Linked DNA regions of Rhodobium gokarnense. Each later gene encodes a partner of the first gene's protein in a complex. Links are inferred from orthologs where the notes say so. Each region holds a gene or a part of one and is shown on either strand. Other genes may lie near its edges.

The links.
Region 2: the proteins of dnaN (region 1) and M2319_RS22355 are in contact, whole or in part, in a cryo-EM structure (PDB 8GIZ), measured with the Escherichia coli proteins. The link is inferred for Rhodobium gokarnense from one-to-one orthologs.

What each region holds. Positions count from the first base shown.
Region 1 is NZ_JAOQNS010000018.1:16,625-24,737, reverse strand. What follows is about bases 2,862-5,784. They hold dnaN (DNA polymerase III subunit beta), read left to right. Parts: upstream 2,862-3,725; coding sequence 3,726-4,844; downstream 4,845-5,784. Other genes in these bases: recF (DNA replication/repair protein RecF), read left to right, coding at 4,894-5,784; dnaA (chromosomal replication initiator protein DnaA), read left to right, coding at 2,862-3,460. Also shown: M2319_RS22070 (enoyl-CoA hydratase), read left to right, coding at 1-633; rpsT (30S ribosomal protein S20), read left to right, coding at 848-1,114; more of dnaA, read left to right, coding at 1,997-2,861; more of recF, read left to right, coding at 5,785-6,039; M2319_RS22045 (DMT family transporter), read left to right, coding at 6,138-7,028; M2319_RS22040 (LysE family translocator), read left to right, coding at 7,129-7,743; M2319_RS22035 (MOSC domain-containing protein), read right to left, coding at 7,765-8,113. UniProt on the Escherichia coli protein: Confers DNA tethering and processivity to DNA polymerases and other proteins. Acts as a clamp, forming a ring around DNA (a reaction catalyzed by the clamp-loading complex) which diffuses in an ATP-independent manner freely and bidirectionally along dsDNA.
Region 2 is NZ_JAOQNS010000019.1:17,576-25,709, forward strand. Bases 2,628-5,571 are described here. They hold M2319_RS22355 (DNA polymerase III subunit gamma/tau), read left to right. Parts: upstream 2,628-3,126; coding sequence 3,127-5,016; downstream 5,017-5,571. Other genes in these bases: M2319_RS22360 (YbaB/EbfC family nucleoid-associated protein), read left to right, coding at 5,077-5,397. In the rest of the region: nudC (NAD(+) diphosphatase), read right to left, coding at 1-267; M2319_RS22340 (HIT family protein), read right to left, coding at 264-686; M2319_RS22345 (methyl-accepting chemotaxis protein), read right to left, coding at 818-2,503; recombination mediator RecR, read left to right, coding at 5,747-6,355; M2319_RS22370 (adenosine kinase), read right to left, coding at 6,387-7,391; M2319_RS22375 (sulfite exporter TauE/SafE family protein), read left to right, coding at 7,581-8,134. UniProt on the Escherichia coli protein: Part of the beta sliding clamp loading complex, which hydrolyzes ATP to load the beta clamp onto primed DNA to form the DNA replication pre-initiation complex.

The DNA.
Region 1 (8,113 bases):
AAGGTTGGCTGCGTCGTCATCACCGGGTCGGAAAAGGCGTTCGCCGCCGGCGCCGACATCAAGGAGATGTCGTCGCTGACCTATGTGGACGCCTACAAGGACGATTTCATCTCCACCTGGGACCGGGTGGCGCGCAACAGGAAGCCGGTGATCGCCGCGGTCGCCGGCTACGCGCTCGGCGGCGGCTGCGAGCTCGCCATGATGTGCGACATCATCATCGCCGCGGAAAACGCCAAGTTCGGCCAGCCGGAGATCACCCTCGGCGTCATGCCCGGCGCCGGCGGCACCCAGCGCCTGACCCGCTTCGTAGGCAAGTCGAAGGCGATGGAGATGTGCCTCACCGGCCGCATGATGTCGGCCGAGGAGGCGGAAAGCTCCGGCCTCGTCAGCCGCGTCCTGCCGCTCGACGAAATGCTCGACGACGCCCTGGCGGTCGCCGCCAAGATCGCCGACTTCTCGCTGCCGGCGGTGATGATGACCAAGGAGGCGGTCAACCGGGCCTATGAGACGACGCTCGCGGAGGGCACCCGCTTCGAGCGGCGGCTGTTCCATTCCCTGTTCGCCACCGAGGACCAGAAGGAAGGCATGCAGGCGTTCGTGGAAAAACGCTCGCCGCAGTTCCGCAATCGCTAGGGCCCGGACCGACAGCCCGAAACGGCGACCGGCGCGTGCTTTTTGGCCGGATTTCCCGGTTCCGATTGACGTTCCCCATGCGGCCAAGTATAAGCGCCGGGATCGGTGGCGGTGGACCCGCCGCCCATGGAACCTGTTGCGCCGCGACCATCGACATTATTGCGGGTGCCGGCGCAGCGTCTAACCGCAAATCGCACGGAATCGGGAAACACGCATGGCCAATACGGTCTCGGCCAAGAAAATGGCTCGCAAAATCGCGCGGCGCACGGAGATCAACAAATCCCGGCGCAGCCGCATGCGCAATTTTATCCGCAAGGTCGAAGAGGCCATCGCCGGCGGCGACAAGGCCGCCGCCAACGAGGCGCTGAGGCAGGCGGAGACGGAAATCATGCGCGCCGCCGGCAGCGGCGTGGTGCACAAGAATACCGCCTCGCGGAAAGTGTCGCGGCTGTCGGCGCGGGTGAAGGCGGTGGGTGCCTGAACCCTCCCCGCCCAACTGTCATAAAACCGTTTGAAACCCGGCGCCCAGCGCCGGGTTTTTCGTTTCCGGGCGAAAGAAAAGTTGTGTGATCCGGCAAAAGGCCTGGAACGATTCAACTTACGGTTGGTTGGGGCGACGTGTCATAAAAATCCAAAAGTTAACAAAGCGTTAAGCACCGGTCTTTTTGGAGGACTTCGATTCAGGCGGATTCGAGCTCCTCACGGGCGCCGCGGAAGCGATTTTTTTTGAAGAATTCGATACCGTAAACGTGCCATTTTTTCCGCGCCAGAATCCGTTGACTCCACAGGCGGAAATCGACCCGTCGCGACCCGTCGTCCCATCGCCGGGGTGATCCAAAATGGCTCAATTTCGCGGGTTTCAGAATCCTCACTGTTGCGGCGCCGGGGCCGATTGGCTAGCTTCAAGTCATCGGGGCTGGGGCTCCAGCGTCAACCACACATCGGGAAGTTTTCGAGGCCTATGTCGAGAGCAATGAATATCTATTGCCTAAAATCTAGACATCGAACACTTGTCGAACGGCGGCCCTCCTCCCGGGGCCGCGACCGCCGCTAACCAGCGGATCGGTTCGTCACGAATTCAACTTATACGGTTCATTCGGATCGTGCGACCTTGTCGCCGGCGTGGGGTATTCCCTGCGCTATCGACCAACGATGACACAAAAAACATGGTTGCCGAAAGGTAACCGGACGACCTTTTGAGAGCCGGCAAGATCGAGGCGGATCCCGGCACACAAGCAACGGCAGGCGGCGGACCCGGGCACCCGTGAAGGCGCCCCCGCAGCCGGCGAGGACGGATACGGCAGACCGGCAGCCGCGGCGGCGCACGGTCCTGCCGGCAGGCATGAAATGGAGGCTATCTGATATGGCACGAGCCGAAGAAACGGTTCCCTCGGGAGATCTGGACGACTGGTCCCGGGTGCGCCGACGGCTGCGCAGCGAGCTCGGCGAGGAGGTCTATACGAGCTGGTTCGAGCGGGTCGACCTGGAGGACCGTTCCAACGGGACGGTGCACCTGTCGGTGCCGACGCGGTTCCTGAAGCAGTGGATTCAGTCCCATTACGGCGACCGGCTGATCGGCCTGTGGCGCAGCGAATGCGAAGATATCCGCCGCATCGAGCTGACGGTGCGCGGCGCCACCCGTCCGCGCCAGACGCTTGCCCGCACCGCGGCCGGCCCGGAAGCGCGCTCGGCGGCCGTCGAGGCGGCAAAGCGCGGCGGCGCGGCAGTCCGCACCGAGGCCTCGCTGCGCAGCGAGAGCAGCCGGGCGGCCGAGCGCGCCGACAACGCCTTTTCCTCGCCGCTCGATCCGCGGCTGACCTTCGACAGCTTCATGGAAGGCGCCTCCAACACGCTGGCGCTGGCGGCGGCGCGGCAGATCGCGGCGGCCGCCCCGACCACCTACAATCCGCTCTATCTCTGCGCTTCCGTCGGCCTCGGCAAGACGCACCTGTTGCAGGCGATCGCCGCCGAGGCGCGCGCGGCAACGCCCGGACGCCGGGTCCTGTACCTGACCGCCGAGCACTTCATGTACCGCTTCGTGGCGGCGCTTCAGTCGCAGTCGGCGATCGCCTTCAAGGACGGGTTCCGGGGCATCGACCTCCTACTCATCGACGACTTGCAGTTCCTGCACGGGCCGCAGGTGCAGAAGGAGTTCTGCCACACCCTCAACGCCCTCATCGACGGCGCCCGGCAGGTGGTGGTTGCCGCCGACCGACCGCCCGTTGAGCTGGAATCCCTCGACGAGCGCGTCCGCTCGCGGCTGAACGGCGGGCTGCTGGCCCAGATATGCGCGCCGGACTACGGCTTGCGCCGGTCCATCCTGTCCCAGCGCATCGCGGCGGCCCGCAATGGCGGCGCCAGCCTTGCCGTCCCCGACGACGTCCTCGACTACGTTGCCCGGCACGTCACGGCCAATTCCCGCGACCTTGACGGCGCGGTCAACCGGCTGCTCGCCGCCAACCAGCTCACCGGCGCGCCGATCAGCCTGGAAATGGCCGAGATGTCGCTGCGCGACCTGGTCCGCGCCAAGGAGCGGCGGCGGGTGCGCATCGAGGACATCCAGCGCACCGTCTCCAAGCATTACAGCGTCACCCGCGACGACCTGACCTCGGCGCGGCGCAACCGGGCGATCGTCCGGCCGCGGCAGATCGCCATGTTCCTGGCCAAGGCGCTGACGCCGCGCTCGCTGCCGGAGATCGGCCGCCATTTCGGCGGCAGGGATCACACGACGGTCCTGCATGCGGTGCGCAAGATCGAGAATCTCGTGTCCACCGACAAGGCGGTGGCCGACGAGGTGGAGCTCCTGAAAAGGCTGCTCGACAACTGACCGCGAGGGAGATCGCAGCGCCCGAAAAGCGCCGCTTTCCCTTGAAACATCCCCGTTCCCGGCGCGCTCCGGACCCCGTTGCGCGGCCTGGCGAGATGCGGCGGACTGGAGGGCGCAACAGCGATGTTGCGCCCTCTTGCATATCGGACGCTTTAAGGGCAGTTTCGTCAGTCCCGTTACCCGAGGGTAGTGGCCGCAATCCCACGGCACGCGACCCCGCCTTCCGGCCGATATTCGAATAGTCGCCAAGTCTGGAATCGATCCCATGAAAGTCACACTCGAGCGGGCCGACTTGCTGAAGTCCCTCACCCATGTGCACCGCGTCGTGGAGCGGCGCAGCACCATCCCGATCCTGTCCAACGTGCTGATGCGCGCGGAAGGCGGCGAGATGCGGCTGAAGGCGACCGACCTCGACCTGGAAGTTTCGGAAACCGTGGCGGCGATGATCGAGCAGCCGGGGGCGACGACGATTCCGGCCCATATGCTCTACGACATCGTCCGCAAGCTGCCGGACGGCGCCGAGACGGTGCTGGAGACGGCCGGCGACGACAGCCTGATGACGCTGTCATCGGGGCGCTCGAATTTCAGCCTGCAGATGCTGCCGGAGACCGACTTTCCGGATCTGACCGCCGGCAGCTTCAGCCACTCCTTCGAGATCGACGCGCGCGAACTGAAGCGCCTCGTCGACCGCACCCAGTTCGCGATCTCCACCGAGGAGACGCGCTACTACCTCAACGGCATCTATTTCCATACCACCGAGCTGAACGGTGAAACCGTGCTGCGCGCGGTTGCCACCGACGGCCACCGGCTCGCCCAGGCCGACACCAGGGCGCCGGAAGGGGCCGCCGGCATGCCCGGCATCATCGTGCCGCGCAAGACCGTCGGCGAGATCCAGAAGCTCGTGGAAGACCCGGAAGCGACCGTCCAGGTCGAGCTGTCGGACGCCAAGATCCGCTTCACCATCGGTTCTGTGGTGCTGACCTCCAAGCTGATCGACGGCACCTTCCCGGACTATGCGCGGGTGATCCCGCAGAACAACGACAAGGAACTGATCGTCGACCGGGACCCCTTCAAGGAGGCGGTCGACCGCGTCTCGACGATCTCCTCGGAGCGCGGCCGGGCCGTGAAGCTGCAGCTTGCCGAGGGCCGGCTCGTGCTGACCGTCAACAATCCGGATTCCGGCAGCGCCACGGAAGAACTGGCCGTCGACTACGAGGCGGAGGACCTGGAGATCGGCTTCAATTCCCGCTATCTGCTCGACATCACCGCCCAGCTTGGCAGCGACACCATCGTCTTTCTCCTCGCCGATCCGGGCTCGCCGACGCTGATCCGTGACCAGGGCGACAAGAGCACGCTCTACGTCCTGATGCCGATGCGGGTGTGACGGCGAAACCGGCCTTCCCGCCGCTCGAAAGGGTCCTTGTGCACCGCCGATGACCTCACCCGGTGCCCTTTCCGTCACTGCCCTGAAGCTGACCGATTTCCGGAACTACGCCCGCCTGTCGCTGACGCCGGACGGCCGCCATGTGGTGCTTTGCGGCGAGAATGGCGCCGGCAAGACCAACATCCTGGAAGCACTGTCCTATCTCTCGCCCGGCCGCGGCCTCCGGCGGGCCCGGCTTGAGGACGTTTCGCGCCAGGGCGGCGCCGGCGGCTGGGCCGTTGCGGCGACGCTCCTTGGTGCTGCCGGCGAGACCGTCGTCGGCACCGGACTCGTCGCCGACGGGCCGGACCCGGAGCGCCAGCGCCGCATCCGCATCGACGGCACCACCGCGCGGAGCTCCGAAGAGCTGCTCGACGTTGCCCGCGTCCTGTGGCTGACGCCGGCGATGGACGGGCTCTTCACCGGCCCGGCCGGCGACCGGCGGCGCTTCCTCGACCGGCTGGTGCTGGCCATCGACCGCGACCATGCCCGCCGGGTCTCCTCGTTCGAAAAGGCGATGCGCGAACGCAACAAAGTGCTGGAAGAGGGCGGCCGCAGTTCCTGGCTCGACGGGCTGGAAGCGCAGATGGCCGAATACGCCGTCGCCGTCGCCGCCGCACGGGCCGAGCTTGCCGCCTGCTTCTCCCGGCTGATTTCCGCCCACCACGACCCCGAATCGCCGTTTCCCGATGCCGCGCTCACCCTTGACGGCGAGTTGGAGCGCGAGGTTTCCGGCCGTCCGGCCGTCGAGGTCGAGGACAGCTATCGCGAGACGCTTGCCGCCGCCCGGCCGCGCGACCGGACGGCCGGGCGGGCGCTCACCGGTCCCCACCGCAGCGACCTCCTGGTGCGCCACGGGCCGAAGGACATGGCGGCGGAGACCTGCTCCACCGGCGAGCAGAAGGCGCTGCTTCTCGGCCTCGTCCTTGCCCATGCGCGGCTGGTGGAGGAGATGACGGGACGGACGCCCCTCCTGCTCCTCGACGAGGTCGCCGCCCATCTCGACAGCCACCGGCGGGCCGGGCTCTTTGCCGCCCTCGACCGCCTCGGCGTCCAGGCCTGGATGACCGGCACGGACCTTTCCCTCTTTGCCGCCCTGGAGGACCGCGCCCAGCGGTTCGCCGTCCAGGACGGCACGGTCTCGGATGCCGCGTGATCCCTCGAAACAAACGGCGTGACGGCGCGCGCCGCTTGGCGTAATCAGCCGATTGATACCGTCTCGCGGCCCCGCCGCACCATCCTTCGGCCGATGCCATGACCTTCGAACTCGCCGCCCTTGCGGCCGCGCTCCTTTGGGCCTTCGGCGGGCTCCTCTCCGCCGGCCCGTCCCAGCACCTCGGCGCCATCGCCTTCAACCGGTTGCGCATGGCGATGGTCTTCGTCATGCTGGCCGTCGCCGCGACGCTCACCGGCGGCTGGGCGACGGTTTCCAGCGACCAGACCCTTGCCATCCTCGCCTCCGGCTTCATCGGCATCTTCCTCGGCGATACCGCACTCTTCCTCACGATGAACCGGCTCGGGCCGCGGCGCTCCGGCATCCTCTTTGCCCTCAACGCACCGCTCGCCGCGCTGCTCGGCTGGCTACTGCTCGGCGAGGTGCTGTCGGCGCGGGCCGTCACCGGCATAGCCCTGTCGGTGGTCGGCGTCGTCATGGCCATCGTCTTCGGCAAGCGCCGCTCGCAGCTTCACCAGTGGGAGACCATCCGCGGGCCGCTGTGGGTCGGCATCGGGCTCGGGCTCGCCTCGGCGCTCTCCCAGGCGCTCGGCTCGCTGATCGCCCGGCCGGTGATGGCGTCGGGCGCCGATCCGGTCGCTGTCTCGGCGATCCGCGTCGCCATCGGCGCCCTCGGCCTCACGCTCCTGATGCAGCTCCCGGTGCTGAAATTCCGCCAGCGGAACCCGATCAACGCCCGCATCGTCGGCCAGATCGCGCTCTCCGGCTTCGTTTCCATGGGCGTCGGCATGACGCTGGTGCTCTATGCGCTCTCCGGCGGGGAAGTCGGCATCATCTCCACGCTCTCCGCCACCTCGCCGGTGCTGATCCTGCCGCTGCTCTGGGTCCATACGGGCGAGCGGCCGTCGCTCTGGGCCTTCGTCGGCGCCGGCCTCGTCATCGCCGGCACGGCCCTGATCTTCCTCGATTGACCGGCCCGGGCAACATCGGACCGCAATAGGTCAGCCATATTGACTTTTTGCCGCGGGCGGCGCCTGATCGGGAACCTCACCTTCCATCCGGACCCCAGCCATGAGCTTTTTCGGGCTCGCCGTTTTCGTCGGCGTCTATTTTCTGGCGGTGATGACGCCGGGGCCGGGCGTCGTCGGCCTGATCGGCCATACGCTCGCCCACGGGCGGCGCGACGCGGTGCCCTATGTCGTCGGCATGGTGACCGGGAACCTCATCTGGTTCGCCTGTGCCGTTGGCGGCCTAGCCCTTATCGCCCAGACCTTCCATGCCGCGTTCGTGGCGATCAAATATCTGAGCATCGCCTATCTGCTCTATCTCGCTTTCAAGGCCTGGACGTCTGAGCCGCAGCCGAGGGCGAGCGTGCGGGCGGCCTCTCTCGGTTCGTCCTTGTCCGCCGCTTTCACGTCGCTCGCGATCACGCTCGGCAATCCCAAGACCATGGTCTTCTACCTCGCCATCCTGCCGACCGTCGTCGACCTGAAGACGCTGGAACTGGCCGATGCGCTCGCCTGCGGCGGCGCCATCGCCGTGGTGCTGCCGGCGGGCATGGCGGTCTATGTGTTTGCGGTCGACCGGGCCCGCGACCTGATGCGGTCCGGACGTGGGCTGCGGCTCGTCAACCGCATCGCCGGCACGGCGATGGCCGCTGCGGCGCTGACCATCGCCTCGCGCTGAGCACCTGCAACGTCAGCGCGGTCAGACCCGCTCAAGGGCAATATGCGGTTTCGGCGGCAGGGTGACCGCCACGGCATCGCCCGGCCGCACGGCACCGCCGGCAAGGACGATGCCCATGACGCCGGCCTTCAGGACCGGCCGGCCGGCGCCATCACGCCCGATCACCGCCCTCAGCAGTCCCTTTCGGAACCCGTCGATCTGGGCGCACGGATTGCGCAGGCCGGTGATCGCGACCACCGCCTCGGCGCCGATGGCAAGCCGCGTGCCGCGCGGCAGCGCCAGGAGATCGAGGCCGGCTGTGGTGATGTTCTCGCCGAGGTCGGCCGGCCCGACATCGAACCCCTTCTCCGCCAGTTCGGCGAAAAGCTCG
Region 2 (8,134 bases), on another replicon or contig:
CTCAAGGCCCAGGAAGACGAGGCTCTCCGCGTCGAGCCCGAGTGTTTCCGCCGCCGCGCGGTCGAACTGCACCGCGTCCGCGCCGTCTTTCGAGCCGTCGACGACCGCGTTGCCATTGTCGAAGAGATAGATGCGCATGTCGGAGCGGGCGATCTGCGTCTCGACCCAGGCCGGGTCCTCGCGGCGGTCGGCGGCGCGGTCGAGGTCGTTGCCGCAAAAGCCGGGGAGCAGCGAGGCCTCGCGCTCGCGAAAGACGAGGCCCTTCATCGCCCGGCTCCGGCAAGGGCATCCGTGAGCCGGGCAATGAGGCTGGATTTCTCGTCCGGTGCATAGGGCCGCGCCGGCACCTTGCCCCAGACCGGGCCCGGCCAGGCCGCATCCCCCTTGAAGCGGGCAATGACGTGGATGTGGAGCTGCGGCACCATGTTGCCGAGCGCGCCCACATTGAGCTTGTCGCAGCCGGTCACGGATCGAAGCGCGGTTTCGGCCGCCGCGATCTCGTCCATGAGGAGGTGCCGGTCGTCGCGCGAAAGGTCGATCAGTTCCACCGCACCCGGCACCCGCGGCACCAGCAACAGCCAGGGATAGGTGGCATCGTCCATCAGCCGCACGGTCGAAAGGCCAAGGTCCGCGATCGGGCTGCTGTCGGCGTCAAGCTGCGGGTGGAGGGAGAAGGCATCGGTCATGAAACGGGGGGCTCCGGTTGGCGCCGGGACCTTATCCGAGTCGTCCGCCGGGCGGGATGCCTCACAGACGAAAACCGGTGCCGACCCGAGGGGGGAGGAAGGGAAGGCACCGGTTCCGCGTCGAGCGGGTTTTACGCCGCTGCGATCTTTTGCAGGAAGTCGCTGACGGCCGTCCTCAGATTGTTGGCCTGGCCGGCGGCTTCCCGGGCGAGCTGTTCGACCTGGTCGGCCGACTGGTTGGTCTCCGCGACCCGCTCCATGACGCCGCTCATGTTCTGGGCGACGCGGAGCGTGCCCGAGGCGGCCTCGCCGGCATTGCGCGAGATCTCGTTGGTCGCCGCGCCCTGTTCCTCGACCGCGGCGGCGATCGAAGAGGTGTAGCCGTTGACGTCGACCATGGTCTTGGCGATGCCCTCGATGGCCTCGACCGCCTCGCGGGTCGATTCCTGGACGAAGGCGATCTGCGAGCCGATCTCCTCGGTCGCCTTGGCGGTCTGGTTGGCGAGCGTCTTGACCTCCGAGGCAACGACCGCAAAGCCCTTGCCCATCTCGCCCGCACGCGCCGCCTCGATGGTGGCGTTGAGGGCGAGGAGGTTGGTCTGCTCGGCGATGTCCTGGATCAGGTTGACCACGTCGCCGATCTTCTGGGCGGCCTCGGCCAGCGCCGCGACCTTCTCGTTCGCCGCCTCGGTGGACGAGGTGGCGACGTCGACGATCTGGTTGGTGCGGCCGACCTGGCTGGAAATTTCCGAGATCGAGGCGGCGAGCTCTTCGGAGGCCGCGGCGACGGTCTGGACGTTGTTGGAGGCCTCGTCGGAGGCGCCGGCGGCGCCCGTTGCCTGGGTCGAGGTGCTCTCGGCGATGCCGGCAAGGGCCTTGGCCGAATTCTGCACCTGGTCCATGTAGTCTCCGACGGCGGCGAGCGCTTCCTCGCTGGAGCCCTGGAAGATCTGGATCAGCTCCTCGACCCGGCGCTGGCGCTCCAGGCGGCGGTTCTGCTCCGCGTCCTGCTTGTCGCGCAGGGCCTGGCGCTCCACGGCGTTATCGCGGAAGACGACGACGGTGTCGGCCATCTCCTTGATGTCCGGCGGCATGTGGGCGTCATCGAGTTCGATGTCGGTGCGTCCGTCGGCAAGCTGCAGCATGGCCGCCTTGATGCGGGCGAGCGGCTTGTTGATCGAGCGCGAGATCATCACCGCGAGGAAGCCGACCACGGCCAGCACAGCGAGCGCCATCGCGCCAACGAACAGAACGGTATTGAAGATCTTGGCGTTGAGGTCGTCGATATAGACGCCGGTGCCGATGACGTAGCCCCAGGGCCTGAACAGCCGGACGTAGGACTCCTTCGGGAATGACTTGTCCTTCGCCTCGCCGGGCTTGGCCCAGTAATAGGTGTAGTAGCCCGAGCCGTTGTTGTTGCGGATGACATCGTTCATGCCGAGGAAGAACTTGTCGCCCTTGGCGTCTTCGAGGTTGGCGAGGTTCTTGCCGACGAGACCCGGATTGAGCGGGTGCGCGATCATGATGTCGTCGAGATTGTGGATCCAGAGATAGCCGCTGCCGCCGTAGCGCATCGCCATGACGGCGTCGATGGCCTGCTGCTTGGCCGCGTCCTCGGTCATTTCGCCGGCTTCGGCGCGCTTGGCGTAGCTTTCGATGATGGTGTAGGCGTTTTCCACGTAGTTCGCGAGGCCGGTCCGGGTCTGCGCGATCATCTCCGATCGGTAGGACAGGGCGAACACGACGATGAGCGCTATCAGCCCGACGGACACAATGCCCAATTGTCCGAGCAGGCGCTGGCGGATGGTGAGGTTCATTCTTGTTGATCTCCAAACCCAACGGTTGGTTCAATTAGGCTTTTAACTGCTTAAAGAAGGCTAAAAGACTCGCAAAAAACGTCGTATTTTAGGGATAAATCCTTACGCGATCTCCGACTTTCGAAGTAAAAGACATATACCATTAATTGTACCAGCGAAAAATCTATCCAAATACGAAGTCTTTTCGGCAGTTTTTGTATACAGTGCATGCTCACCGGTGCTGTTTAAGGTCAGCAGCATTGCCGTTTTTGCTGGGGGTGCCCGGCATCGTTTCGCGCGGCAGGCGCCGCCGGCGCACGGGGTCCGGCGTCGTGACCATCCGGCAGCGCCGCCCGGCCGCTCCGCCGGCGCGGCCGAGACGACTTGCACGCCGGCACCGAAACTGCCATATCGGAAGCGGGAGGTTGGCTGTGGACGTGCCACTCGCCAACCGGGTCAGGTCCGGAAGGAAGCAGCCCTAACGAGATCGGTCCGGGTCACTGTTCAGCCTCCCACCCGCCCGCCGCCAGGGGATGGCGGCCGCGCCGCAGGCGAGCACGCGGATGCGGCGTGGGCATTGAGGTCCGCCCGATATGGCGCCGACACGGGCGCCCGCGGGCGAGGCGAGCGGTGATGACAGCGGCATGGACGGCACCTCTCAGACGGACGGCGCCCCTTCCACGGACGGTGCCCCTTCGCCCGAATCCGGGGCCTCCGGCGCCGGGACGACGGGCGTCTACCGCGTGCTTGCCCGCAAATACCGCCCGGAGACCTTCGAGGAGCTGATCGGCCAGGCGCCGATGGTCCGCACCCTGTCCAACGCCTTTGAGACCGGCCGCATCGCCCAGGCCTGGATGCTCACCGGCGTGCGCGGCGTCGGCAAGACGACGACCGCCCGCATTCTCGCCCGCGCTCTCAATTACGAAATCCCCGGCAAGATCGACCAGCCGACCATCCACATGCCGGAGTTCGGCGAGCATTGCGCCGCCATCATGGAAGGCCGCCATGTCGACGTGGTGGAGATGGACGCCGCCTCCCACACCGGCATCGCCGACATCCGCGAGATCATCGAGCAGGTGCGCTACCGGCCGGTGTCGGCGCGCTACAAGGTCTACATCATCGATGAGGTGCACATGCTCTCCGCGGCGGCCTTCAACGGCTTGCTGAAGACGCTGGAAGAGCCGCCCGAGCACGTGAAGTTCGTTTTTGCGACCACGGAAATCCGCAAGGTGCCGGTGACCGTGCTGTCGCGCTGCCAGCGCTTTGACCTGCGGCGCATCGACGCCGATCTCCTGGTCGAGCATATGGCAAAGATCGCCTCGGCGGAGAACGTCGCGGTCGTCCCGGAGGCGCTGACCCTGATCGCCCGCGCCGCCGAGGGCTCGGCGCGCGATTCCCTGTCGCTGCTCGACCAGGCGATCGCCCATGCCGGCGGCAGCATCCGCACCGAGGATGTGCGCGACATGCTCGGCCTTGCCGACCGCGCCCGCGTCATCGACCTGTTCGCCAGGCTGATGGCCGGCGACGTCGCCGGCGCACTTGCCGAACTGGCGGGCCAGTACGAGGTCGGCGCCGATCCCGCCGTGGTGCTGATCGACCTTGCCGAATTCGTCCACTTGGTGACGCGGCTGAAATTCGCGGCCGATGCCGTCGGCGGCGTCGCCGTCACGGAGGAAGAGCGCCGCCGCGGCGGTGAATTCGCCGAGAGCCTGTCCGTCCGCGTGCTGTCGCGCGCCTGGCAGATGCTCCTGAAAGGCATCCAGGAGGTGCAGACGGCACCAAAACCCCTTGCCGCGGCCGAGATGGTGCTGGTGCGGCTGTGCTATGCCGCCGACCTGCCGACCCCGGACGAGGCCCTGAAGCTGCTGCGCGAGGGCGGCCCGGTGCCGACCCGCCCGGCGACGACCACCGGCAGCGCTGCGTCCGGGCCGAGCGCGCAAGCGACGGCAGCGCCGCCGCGCGCCGACTATTCGTCCGCAGGGCGGGGCGGCGGCGACGGCCGCGCCCGGCTCAGCCTTGCCAGCGAGCGGGCCGCCCCCGACGCCATGGCGGACCTCACCGCGCCGGAACCGCTAGCGGCCACGTCCGCGCCGCAGGTCGCCGGGATCGTCCTTGCCTCCCTCGCCGATGTGGCCGAGCTTGCCCGCACACACCGGGACCTGAAGCTGAAGGACCAGGTCGAAACGCTGCTGCATCCGGTTCGCTTCGAGCCCGGCCGCATCGAGGTCGAACTGGAACCCGATGCGCCTTCAGGCCTTCCCGGTGAACTCGGCGCCCGGCTCAGCGACTGGACCGGCACGCGCTGGGTGGTCACCGTTGCCCGCGAGGGCGGCGGCGCGACCCTGCGCCAGCGCCGCGACGCCGAGCGCGACCGCCTCCTTGCCGAGGCGAAGGAAGATCCCAATGTCGCGGCGATCCTTTCCGCCTTTCCCGGCGCCGAGATCGTCGGCGTCCGCGTCACCAAACCGGAGCCGGCGGCGGCCGACCCGGACGCCGAGCCCGGCGACGGCGAGACGGACGACGACGCCGACTGACCGGGCGCGGATTTCAGGCAGCTTTTGACACCGATATCAGCCCACGCAAACGAGGACGCCATGGATTTTCTGAAGATGATGAAGCAGGCCAAGGACCTGCAGGGCAAGATGGCCGAGATGCAGCAGCAGATCGCCGAGATCGAGGTCGAGGGCAGCGCCGGCGCCGGCCTCGTCACGGCAACGCTCTCCGGCAAGGGCGAGCTGAAGGCCCTGAAGATCGATCCCTCGCTGGCAAAACCGGAAGAGATCGAGATCCTGGAGGACCTCGTGATGGCCGCCGTCAACGACGCGCGCGGCAAGAGCGAAGAGGTCATGCAGGAAAAGACCAAGGAAATGATGGGCGGCATGGGCCTGCCGCCGGGCATGAAGATGCCGTTCTGAGGAAGCGAGTGGCGGATGGGACGCGGATTTCTCGTTGCGCGTCTTCTACTCTGAGCGTCCTTGCTGGCCTCGAACGATGCCGTCTTTGCTCGGCCTCACCCTTCACTCCGCGTCACCACCGGGCTTGACCCGGTGGTCCATGATGAGGGAGCGGCAGGGCGCAATGCCCGATGGATTGCCGGGTCAAGCCCGGTAATGACGCCGAGAAGGGGAAAAGCGCCGGCGAGGTCGCGCCAGCCGGACGATCCGGCAACCGCCGCAAGCCCGCCGCTCCGTTGAAAAACGAAAACCGAACAGTCGGCAAAGCGCATAATGTGCCTTGCGCAATCTCCAGGGAACGACACGACACATGACGGCGAGTTCGCCCATCGGACCGGAAATCGAGCGGCTGATCCAGTTGCTGGCCAAGCTGCCGGGGCTGGGCCCGCGCTCGGCCCGCCGGGCGGCGCTGCACCTGGTGAAGAAGAAAGAGTCCCTGCTGGTGCCGCTCGCCGCCGCCATGGCGGCTGCCCGGGACACCATCGTCACCTGCCAGGTCTGCGGCAACATCGATACCGCCGATCCCTGCACCCTGTGCCGCGATCCGCGCCGCGACCCGTCCGTCATCGTCGTCGTCGAAGACGTCGCCGACCTCTGGGCGCTGGAGCGCGCCGGCGCCGTCAGCGGCCGCTATCACGTGCTCGGCGGCGTCCTGTCCGCCCTCGACGGCGTCGGCCCGGAGGACCTCAACGTGGAAAGCCTGATCGATCGGGCACGCGAGGACGGGGTGAAGGAGATCATCTTCGCCGTCAATGCGACGGTCGAAGGCCAGACGACGGCCCACTACGTCTCCGACCAGCTCGCCGGCCTCGATGTCAAGATCTCGCGGCTCGCCCACGGCGTTCCCGTCGGCGGCGAGCTCGACTATCTCGACGAAGGAACGCTCGCCGCCGCCATCCGCCAGCGCACGGCGCTCTGACGCCACGCTACGCCATGCCGGCGCGGGCCGATCAGGAGATCGGAAAGCCGCGCTGCGCTGCCAGGTCGCGCAGCGACTTCTCCGGCCGCGCGCCCACATGGGTGATCACCTCGGAAGCCGCGATGCCGCCGAGCTCGGCGCAGTCGGCATGGTCGAAGTCCCGCGACAGGCCGAACAGGAAGCCGGAGGCATAGAGGTCGCCGGCGCCGGTGAGGTCCACCACCCGGTCGACCGGGGCGGCGGCAACCTCGGTCGTCTCCTCGCCGCAGACCACCATCGAGCCCTTGGCGCCGAGCGTGATGACCGCGAGCGGCGCATCCTGGCGGACGGCCGCGATCGCGGTCGCCAGATCCGCGGTCTGGTAGAGCGCGTGGATCTCGTGCTCGTTGGAGAACAGGACGTCGACGAGGCCGCTGCGCACCAGGTCCAGGAACTCCTCGCGGAAGCGATCGACGCAGAAGGAATCCGACAGCGTCAGCGCCACCTTGCGGCCGGCCTCGTGGGCATATTTGGCCGCCGTGCGGAACGCTTCCTTGGCTGCCGGGGGGTCCCACAGATAGCCTTCCAGATAGGTGACCGCGGCGGCCGCCACCGTGTCGCGGTCGATGTCGGCCGGGGTCAGCTCCTGGCTGGCGCCGAGATAGGTGTTCATGGTCCGCTCGCCGTCCGGCGAGATCAGGATCATGCAGCGCGCGGTCGGCGATCCGTCGACCAGCGTCGGCGTGTCGAAGCCGACGCCGAAGGCGCGGATGTCGTGGCGATAGGCATGGCCGACATCGTCGTCGGCGACCTTGCCGACGAACGCGGCCGAGCCGCCGAACGAGGAGACGCCGGAGACGGTGTTGCCGGCGCAGCCGCCCGAAGCGCCGACGGCCGGACCCATCTTGGCATAGAGCCGTTCGGCTTCCTCGGTCTCGACCAGGCGCATGGAGCCCTTGATCAGGTTCTCCTGGACGAGGAAATCGTCCTCCACATGGGCGAAAAGGTCGTAGATGGCGTTGCCGATGCCGAGGACATCGAAGCGGGTGTCGGTCATGGAGCCGGTCTCCGGAACGCTGCGTTGCTGGGGGCCGCTCTGCCGGTCGCCGGTGCGGGAGGAAAAGGCGCCAACCCGGGAGCGTTTGAACGAATGCAACGTGCAAATGTGGAACAACGCCGCCTTTTGCCATAACAGGTCGGTGCCGCGCAATGCGCGGAAGGGAACCGGGCAAACGGGAGGAAATGTGTGTCGCCGGAGCAACTCGCAATCGTCGCCGCCGGTCTCTTCTTCGCTGCCTTCGTCAAGGGCGCGACGGGCCTCGGCTTTTCCACCTCCGCGCTGCCGGTGCTGGCGCTCGCCATCGGCCTGAAGGCGGCGATGCCCCTCGTCATCGTCCCGTCCCTGATCAGCAACAGCCTGGTGATGATCGAGGCCGGGCACTTCCGCACGACCCTTTCGCGGTTCCGCTGGCTCTACCTGGCAAGCCTGCCGGGGCTCGTCCTCGGGCTATACCTCCTGGACCGGGTGGATGGGGTTGCGGCCGGCGCCGTGCTCGGCGTCGTGCTGGCGCTCTACGGGGCCTTTGCGCTTGCCAGCCCGGAGCTTGTCGTGCCGCGCCGGCTGGAGGCGCCGCTGGCGCCGCCGACCGGGTTCCTGGCCGGTTTCTTCAACGGCCTGACGGGCTCGCAACTGATGCCGATCCTGCCCTACCTGATGGCGCTCAGGCTGGAGCCGGACCGCTTCATCCAGGCGATCAACATCTCGTTCTGCCTGTCGAGCGCGGTGATGGCCGTCGGGCT